DNA from 2 places in the Streptomyces polyrhachis genome. Region 1 is predicted to be linked to the other one. Evidence: riboswitches for the same ligand, from Rfam matches in the RefSeq annotation. Region 1 holds a riboswitch; the other holds the start of a gene.
The links. Region 1 has a riboswitch for S-adenosylmethionine ahead of thrC (threonine synthase). Riboswitches for the same ligand answer to the same signal wherever they lie in the genome.

Region 1 (4,403 bases):
GAGGCGGACCATGTCCGCCTGCGGCCCCTTCTGGCCCTGCGAGATCTCGAACTCGACCCGCTGGCCTTCCTCGAGGGTGCGGTAGCCGTCCATCTGAATCGCGCTGTAGTGGACGAAGACATCCGCACCACCGTCGACCGCGATGAAGCCGTAGCCCTTCTCCGCGTTGAACCACTTGACGGTGCCCTGAGCCATTCCTTACTCCCCTATTGCCGGCCCTTACACAGGTCCGCACTCCGCGGCCCCGGGTCAGACCTCACCCCCCGACCGCCTCCCAACACCTGGGAGGGGTACGCCGGAACGCGTCGACCGCCGCTGAATGTATCCGCACAGATGCCCAGTGCAACAGGCCATTCGGACGAGAAATCTGGACACGCCGGATCGCCCTTTGTCGCCTCAAGTACCGTATTGGCCGGGCAAATCGGGCCGGGCATAGCCCGCCAACACGACAATTCACGCACCTGTTCACGGCACAACTTGTCGCGTTCTCATATGCGTCGGGCATGGTCCATCCGGCGGACGTCCAACAGAGAGGCCGGGAACGCCCCAACCCTACCGCCACCGGGCCCGTGCCCCGTGCCATCCGGTGCTTCCCCGGCCCCGTCCGGCCGGCCGCGGACAGCACGACGCGCCCCGCCGGTACGGGAGTCCGGCAGGGCGCGTCGTACGAGGGGAGGACGGGTCAGCAGCCGCCCGCGACGGCCGGGATGATCGAGATGCCGGCCCCGTCGGGCGTCGCGGTCTGCAGGCCCTCGGCGAAGCGGACGTCGTCGTCGTTGACGTAGACGTTGACGAACCGGCGCAGTTTGCCCTGGTCGTCCAGCACCCGCGCGCCGATGCCGGTGTGCCGGCGCTCCAGGTCGGCCAGCACCTCGGCGAGGGTGGCGCCCTCGGCGGCGACCTCGGAGGCGCCGCCGGTGTAGGTGCGCAGGATGGTGGGGATACGGACGTTCACACTCATGGGGCGGTGCCTCCGAAAGGATCAGAAGTACGGGGAGGAGGAAGGGGGTGGGGGTGCGGCTCAGACGAGGCCGGCGGCGCGGAAGGCGTCCAGGCTGGGCTTGATGGTCGCGGCCAGGCCGGTGGTCGGCGCCACCGCGTCGAGCGTCTTCAGCCCGTCGCCGGTGTTGATCGCCACCGTCGTCTCATCCGGGGAGATCCGCCCGTCGGCGACCAGCCGGGCCAGTACGCCGAAGGTGACCCCGCCGGCGGTCTCGGCGAACACGCCCTCGGTGCGGGCGAGTTGCTTGATCGCCTCGACCACCGCCGCGTCGTCCACGTCCTCCACCGCGCCGCCGGTGCGCCGCGCGATGTCCAGCACGTAGGGCCCGTCGGCCGGGTTGCCGATGGCCAGGGACTTGGCGATGGTGTCGGGCCGCACCGGGCGTACCACCTCGTGGCCGTCCTTGTAGGCCCGCGAGACCGGCGAGCAGCCCTGCGCCTGGGCGCCGAAGATGCGGTAGGGCCTGTCCTCGACCAGGCCGAGCGCGATCAGCTCCCTGAGCCCCTTGTCGATCTTCGTCAGCTGGGAGCCGGAGGCGACGGGGATGACGAGGTTGTCGGGCAGCCGCCAGCCGAGCTGCTCGCAGATCTCGTAGGCGAGGGTCTTGGAGCCCTCGGCGTAGTACGGGCGCAGGTTGACGTTGGTGAAGCCCCAGCCCTCGCCGACCGGGTCGCCGATCAGCTCCGAGCAGAAGCGGTTGACGTCGTCGTAGGTGCCCTCGATGCCCACGACCGAGCCCCCGTAGACGGCGGCCATCAGGATCTTGCCCTGCTCCAGGTCGTGCGGGATGAACACGCAGGAGCGCAGCCCCGCGCGGGCGGCGGCGGCGCCCACCGCGCCGGCCAGGTTGCCGGTGGAGGAGCAGGAGAGCGTGGTGAAGCCGAAGGCGCGGGCGGCCTCGACGGCGATGGCGACGACGCGGTCCTTGAAGGAGTGCGTCGGGTTGCCGGAGTCGTCCTTGACGAACAACCTCCCCGGCCGGACGCCGAGTTCGGCGCCGAGGCGGTCGGCGCGGATCAGGCGGGTGAAGCCGGGGTCGAGGTTGGGCTTGTCCGCCACGTCGGCGGGGACGGGCAGCAGCGGGGCGTAGCGCCAGATGCTGCGCGGGCCGGCCTCGATGCGGGCGCGCAGCGCCTCGGGGTCGCCGGCCGGCAGCTCGTAGGCCACCTCCAGCGGGCCGAAGCACTCCTCGCAGGCGAAGACGGGGCCGAGCGCGACGCGGTGGCCGCACTCGCGGCAGGAGAGGGCGGCGGCGGAGCCGAGGTCGACGCCGGAGGCGGCGGACGTATCGGCGGACGTATCGGAGGAGGGGCTGGAAGCGGGGGCGCCTGCGGGGGCACCTACGGAGGCAACTGTCTGGACAGCCATGAGAGCGGAGGCCTTTCCTCATCTTCCCCACGGCGGATCTCGCCACGGGCCGGAATTGGCACCAACTCCGCCGGGGGCCTCTGCATCGCGTGCACAGGTGACCGGTCGGAGGGTTGCCGGGGCTTCAACGGGCCGTTCCCTCTGCCCCTCTGGATGAGCGGTATGAAGTTGTCTCGCGCCGGTGTCTCGCACCGGTGCGTGCTGGGTGACCCCGACATGCGGCGGCCACGGGCGCTGTTCAAGACTGTAACCGACACCCGTGAGGGTTGAGACAGACGTCCGAACCGCGAGACACGTCACATTCGAGGACCCCGGGAGGCGGCACCGTGCTGGACGAGGTGGAGCACTGGCTGCGCGCCCGCTCGTACACGGCGGCGGACCGGCCGCTTCCCGCCCTGCTCGCCGCCAAACGGGCGCTCGGGCCGCAGGGGACGGTCAGCGTGGTGCTGCCCGCGCTCGACGAGGAGGCCACCGTCGGCGCCATCGTCACCGCGATCCGTACGACGCTGATGACGCCGCACTGCCCGCTGGTGGACGAGCTGGTGGTGGTCGACTCCGGCTCCACCGACCGTACGGCCGAGGTCGCGGCGGCGGCCGGCGCGCGGGTGGTGCACCGCGACGCGCTGCTGCCCGCGCTGCCGGCGGTGGCCGGCAAGGGCGAGGTGCTCTGGCGCTCGCTGCTGGCGACCTCCGGGGAGATCGTCGCCTTCGTCGACGCCGACCTGCGCGACTTCGACCCGGTGTTCGTCTCGGGCATCGTCGGCCCGCTGCTCACCGATCCGCGCCTGGCCTTCGTCAAGGCCATGTACGACCGCCCGCTGGAGGGTCCCGCCGGCCAACTCCCCGGCCAGGGCGGCCGGGTGACGGAGCTGGTGGCGCGCCCGCTGCTCAACCTGCACTGGCCGCTGCTGGCGGGCTTCGTCCAACCGCTCGGCGGGGAGTACGCGGCGCGCCGCCCGCTGCTGGAGCGGCTGCCGTTCCCGGTCGGCTACGGCGTGGAGCTGGGCCTGCTGGTGGACACCCTGCACCTGGTCGGCCTGGACGCGATGGCGCAGGTCGACGTCGGGGTACGCCACCACCGCCACCAGGGCGGCCAGGCGCTGGGCCGGATGGCGGCGGCGATCTACCGCACGGCGCAGTCGCGGCTGGCGCGCGGGCCGCTCGTACGCTCCCGCCTCACGCAGTTCGACCGCTCGCCGCAGGGCGGCTTCACGCCCCGTACGCATGAGGTGGACACGCAGGAGCGCCCGCCGATGCTGGAGGTCGAGGAGTACGCGCGGCGCCGGGCGGCGTGATCCCCGCGGCTCGGGCCTACGTTTGACGCGGCGTCACGGGGGCTAGGCTCGCAGGCATGGTCGCTGAGCCCGGAGCACAGGTAGTCCTCGCGTCCAATCGCGGTCCCGTCTCGTACGCCCTGGGCGGCGACGGCGCCCTGAGCGCGCGGCGCGGCGGCGGCGGCCTGGTGTCGGGGCTGAGCGCGATCGGACCGGAGGCCGGCGCGGTGTGGGTCTGCGCCGCGCTCGGCGACGGCGACCGGGCGGCGGCGCGGCGGTACGGGACGCGGCTGGCGGCGGCCGACACCGGCGGGCAGGCCGTGCGGATGCTCGACATCGACCCGGAGGTCTTCGAGGCCGCGTACAACGGGATCGCCAACTCCACGCTGTGGTTCCTGCACCACATGCTCTACGACATCCCCCGCGAGCCGGTCTTCGACGCCGCCTTCCGCGAGCGGTGGGCGGCGTACGGGACGTACAACGCGGCCTTCGCCGACGCGCTCGCCCAGGAGGCGGCGCCGGGGGCGGCGGTGATCGTGCAGGACTACCACCTGGCGCTGGTGCCCGGGATGCTCCGCGAGCGCCGCCCCGACCTGCGCATCGGGCACTTCTCGCACACGCCGTGGGCGCCGCCGGAGTACTTCCGCCTGCTGCCCGACGACATCGCCGGGCAGCTGCTGCGCGGCATGCTCGGCGCCGACCGGCTCGGCTTCCTCACCGCGCGCTGGGCGCAGGGCTTCGCCCGCTGCTGCCAGGAG
Region 2 (4,403 bases), on a different contig from region 1:
CTCCGCCTCCTGGCGCGCGGCGCCGCGCGCCTGCGCCAGCTCCTCGCGCAGCCGCTGCAGTTCGCGGCCGGTCTCCTCCCCCACCCGCTCGGCCTGGGCGCGCTGCTCCTCCTCGCCGGCGGCGGCGATGAGCTTGGTCCAGCCCTCGGGGCGCAGTACGTACGCCAGCGCCGCCACGTCCACCGGATCGGCGGCGGCGGGCAGGCTGCCGCTCTCCACGGCCGCGGCCAGCTCCGGCTGCAGCTCGCGCAGTTGGACGGCGACGTGCTGGCGGAAGACCGGCTCGCCCTCCAGCGCCGCCGCCATCGCGTTCCCGGCGAACCTGGCCCGCCGGGAGGGGGTGAAGCGGGCGTACTGGCGCAGCTGTACGGGCAGGTCGGCGACGGTCAGCCGGCCGAAGCACTCCCCCGCCAGCGCGACCGTCCGCCGCCGTACGGCCTCGGGCAGCGGACGGTCGAGGGCCTCACCGCCTGCCGTCCCACCTGCCGACGCGCTGTCCGGTGCGGTGTCCGCACCGCCGGTACGCTCCACCACCCGCCTGTCACCTGCCCTGTCCGTGCTCTGCCGTACGCGTCCAACCGCTCCGTGTGCAACCCTAACGGGCCGAGCGCCCACCAGGGCGGCCGGTTAAAGTGAGGCGCCGCCCGCGAAGGACCCCGGGCGGCCCAGTGGGAGACGGGAGACGGGCAGTCATGGTCACTGCGATCGTGCTCATCAAGACCAGCGTGGACCGCATCCCGGAGATCGCCGAGGCGATCGCCGCGCTGGAGGGGGTGAGCGAGGTGTACTCGGTGACGGGGGCGCACGACCTGATCGCCCTGGTGCGGGTGGCGCACCACGACGAGCTGGCGGACGTCATCCCGGGCCGGATCAGCAAGGTCCCGGGCGTGGCCGCCACGGAGACGCACATCGCCTTCCGCACGTACTCCCAGCACGATCTGGAGGCGGCGTTCGCCATCGGGCTGGACGCCTGACCCCTCCTGCGCCCCCGCCCCTCACCGCACCCGGGCGACCAGCTCGCCCACCGCGGTCAGGAAGCGCTCGACGTGCTCGTCCGGCGTGCCCGCGCCGAAGCTCACCCGCAGCGCGTGCAGCGGGCGTCCGGCGGGGTCGGCCGCGGTGTCCGTGTCGACTGTGTCGGCTGTGTCGGCAGGGGGAGCAGGGGGGGCCTCGCAGTCGGCCGGCTCGTCGCCCGGGGCGTCCAGCAGGGTCCGTACCAGCGGGTGGGCGCAGAAGAGCCCGTCGCGCACCCCGATGCCGTACTCGGCGGAGAGCGCCCGGGCCAGTGCCGAGCTGTCCCAGCCCTCGACGGTGAGGGAGAGCACGCCCACCCGGTCGGAGTCCTCGCCGAAGAGGGAGAGCACGCGCACCCCCTCGATCGCGGCCAGACCGCCGCGCAGCCGGGCCAGCAGCCGGGCCTCGCGGGCCACCAGCGCCTCGAAGCCGGCCTCGGTGAGCGCCTTGCAGGCGGCGGCGACGGCGTAGGCGCCGATCACGTTGGGCGAGCCGGCCTCGTGGCGGGCTGCCGTGGTGTGCCACTCCACCGAGACGCCGCCGCCCGCGCGGCGCGCCACGCTGCGGCTGGCGCCGCCGCCCGCCAGGTACGGCTCGGCGCTGCGCAGCCAGTCCGCGCGTCCGGCCAGGACGCCGGTGCCGAAGGGCGCGTAGAGCTTGTGGCCGGAGAAGGCCACCCAGTCCACGTCCCAGGCGGCGAGGTCCACCGGGCGGTGCGGGGCGAGCTGGGCGGCGTCCAGCACGATCCGGGCGCCGTGGCGGTGCGCGGCGGCGGCGAGTTGACGTACGGGCCAGACCTCGCCGGTGACGTTGGAGGCGCCGGTCACGCAGACCAGCGCCGGGGCGCCGGCCGCGCGTGTCGCCAGCGCCGCCTCCAGCCGGCCGACCGCCTCGCCCGGCGAGCGCGGCGCGTCGAGGTAGACCACCTCGGTGTCCGCGCGGCGCTCCCAGGGCAGCAGGGCGGCGTGGTGCTCGGTCTCGAAGACGAACACCCGGGTGCGGGGCGGCAGTACGGCTGCCAGCAGGTTGAGCGAGTCGGTGGTGGAGCGGGTGAAGACCACCTGGTCGTCCTCGCGGCAGCCGAGGAAGCCGGCGACGGTGGCGCGGCTGGACTCGAAGAGCTCGGTGGAGAGCTGCGAGAGGTGCCCGGCCCCGCGGTGCACGCTGCCGTAGTACGGGGCGTAGGCGGCCACCTCGTCCCAGACGCGGCGCAGCGCCGGGGCGCTGGCGGCGTAGTCCAGGGCGGCGTAGAGGGCCTCGCCGCCGCCGGCGAGCGGGACGCGCACCTCGTCGCCCAGCACGGGCAACGGGGCGTCGCAGGCGGCGGGCGCGGTGGCGGGTGCAGCGGGTGCAGCGAGTGCAGTGGGAACGGCGACGGCGCTGTGCACGGACATGACGGGATCTCCCTCGACGACCAGGACCCCTGGCGTGCGAGGGGTCCGCGCTTGCCGCAGGCCTTGCTGCCTGCGGCCCGGTCATCACCCGGGGCACCCCGCCACGGACGGAGGGTTGCCGGACAGCGGGCCGGGGCCTGAATCGCTGTCACTCGTGACCTGGTCAGGAGTATGCCCACGCGCCCGCCGGATCGCAAGACGGTTGTCCGCTCCGTGGGATGCCGCAGCCGCGCGCAGGGGCGCCGCCCCGGGTGGGCAACGCCCCTCGTACGCCTGCCGCTTGGGACCTCTCAGCTGTTGCTGGCCGCCACCCAGCGCTCCAGCGTCCGCTGGGCGGATCCGGAGTCGATCGACTCGGCCGCCCGCACCATCCCGGCCGCGAGCTGCTCCTCCAGGGGGGCGTCCGTCAGGTCCAGGGCGGTGAGCGCGGCGGCCGAGTTGAGCAGCACCGCGTCCCGTACCGGGCCGCTCTCCCCCGCCAGCAGCCGCCGGGCCACGTCCGCGTTGTACGAGGCGTCCGCGCCCCGCAGCGCCGCGACGTCCACCAGCGGGATGCCGAGGTCGCGCGGGTCGAAGGAGCTTTCAGCGACCGTGCCGTCGCGGACCGTCCAGACCCGGGAGGTGGCGGTGGTCGTCAGCTCGTCGAGGCCGTCGTCGCCGCGGAAGACCAGCGCCGAGGAGCCCCGCTCGGCCAGCACCCCGGCCATGATCGGCGCCATCCGGGCGTCGGCGACGCCGGTCGCCTGGGCCCGCACCCGCGCGGGATTGGTCAGCGGGCCGAGGAAGTTGAAGGGGGTGGCCACCCCCAGCTCCTTGCGCGCCTGGGCGACGTGGCGCAGCGCGGGGTGGAACCTCACCGCGAAGCAGAAGGTGATGCCCGCCTCCTCGGCGACCTCCACCACCCGCTGCGGAGTCAACTCCAGGTTGACGCCGAGCTTTTCCAGCACGTCGGAGGCGCCCGAGGCGGAGGAGGCGGCCCGGTTGCCGTGCTTGACGACCTTGGCGCCGACGCCCGCCACGACGATCGCGGACATGGTGGAGATGTTGACCGTACGGGCCCGGTCGCCGCCGGTGCCGACGATGTCGACCGTCGGGCCGGGGACGTCGATCACCCGGGCGTGCGCGTACATGGCGCGCACCAGGCCCGTCATCTCGGCGGTGGTCTCGCCCTTGGCGCGCAGGGCCACCGCGAAGCCGGCGATCTGCGCGTTGGTGGCCTCGCCGCGCATCACGCGGTCCATCGCCCAGGCGGTGTCGTCGGCACCGAGGTCCCGCCCGTCCAGCAGCGCACTGAGCAGGTCGGGCCAGGTGCGAGTGCCTCCGGCCGGTGTGGCAGCGCTCATGCGGGGTCCCTCCTGTGCTCGTGCGCCCGGCGGCGCGGCTCGGTCGTGCCTGCGCAGCCTATCCGCGCGGCGCGCACGCGTGTGCCCCGTGCCCATTCCTCGAAACCCCGCTCCTCCCCGGGGAACGACCCGGGCGCACGCGAGCGGGCCCCGGCCCTCCCCGGGGGGGAGGAACGGGGCCCGCTCGGTGCGGCAGTCGGGGATCCGACCGGGTCAGTGGTGCCCGTGACCCGAGGTGATCTCCTCGTACTCGGCGGCGGTGGGCTTGGCGATCTGGCCCTCCGGGCCGAAGGCGTGCTGCGAGAGCTTCACCCGCAGCCGCTCCAGCAGCTTGGGCTTGCGCACCACGCCGTTGTCGTCGACCGTCGGACCGGCTTCCAGCGGCTGGTACTGCTCGTGCGCCGTCAGCTTGTAGCGCTCGCCCGCCGACAGCGGCTCGTGCACCTCGATGAACTCACCGTGCGGCAGGCGCTTGATGATGCCGGTCTCGCGGCCGTGCAGCACCTTGTCGCGGTCCCGGCGCTGCAGGCCCAGGCAGATCCGCTTGGTGATGACGTAGGTGATGACCGGGATCACGAAGAACCCGATACGCACGAACCAGGTGATCGCGTTGATCGACAGGTGGAAGTGCGTGGCCCACAGGTCGTTGCCG

Region 2: linked by a shared signal. The riboswitch ahead of ACFQLX_RS00980 (aminotransferase class V-fold PLP-dependent enzyme) and the one ahead of thrC (threonine synthase) in region 1 are both predicted to bind S-adenosylmethionine.

What each region holds. Positions count from the first base shown of each region.
Region 1 covers NZ_JBHSZO010000014.1:79,609-84,011, reverse strand. The annotation lists gene ACFQLX_RS11225 (cold-shock protein) at 1-195, opposite strand, end outside; gene ACFQLX_RS11220 (MoaD/ThiS family protein) at 683-961, opposite strand; gene thrC (threonine synthase) at 1,022-2,371, opposite strand; SAM riboswitch class I at 2,387-2,531, opposite strand; gene ACFQLX_RS11210 (glucosyl-3-phosphoglycerate synthase) at 2,698-3,666, shown strand; gene ACFQLX_RS11205 (alpha,alpha-trehalose-phosphate synthase (UDP-forming)) at 3,723-4,403, shown strand, end outside.
Region 2 covers NZ_JBHSZO010000001.1:220,695-225,097, forward strand. The annotation lists gene ACFQLX_RS00970 (NYN domain-containing protein) at 1-534, opposite strand, end outside; gene ACFQLX_RS00975 (Lrp/AsnC family transcriptional regulator) at 693-974, shown strand; gene ACFQLX_RS00980 (aminotransferase class V-fold PLP-dependent enzyme) at 996-2,408, opposite strand; SAM riboswitch class IV at 2,451-2,568, opposite strand; gene trpD (anthranilate phosphoribosyltransferase) at 2,699-3,751, opposite strand; gene qcrB (cytochrome bc1 complex cytochrome b subunit) at 3,965-4,403, opposite strand, start outside.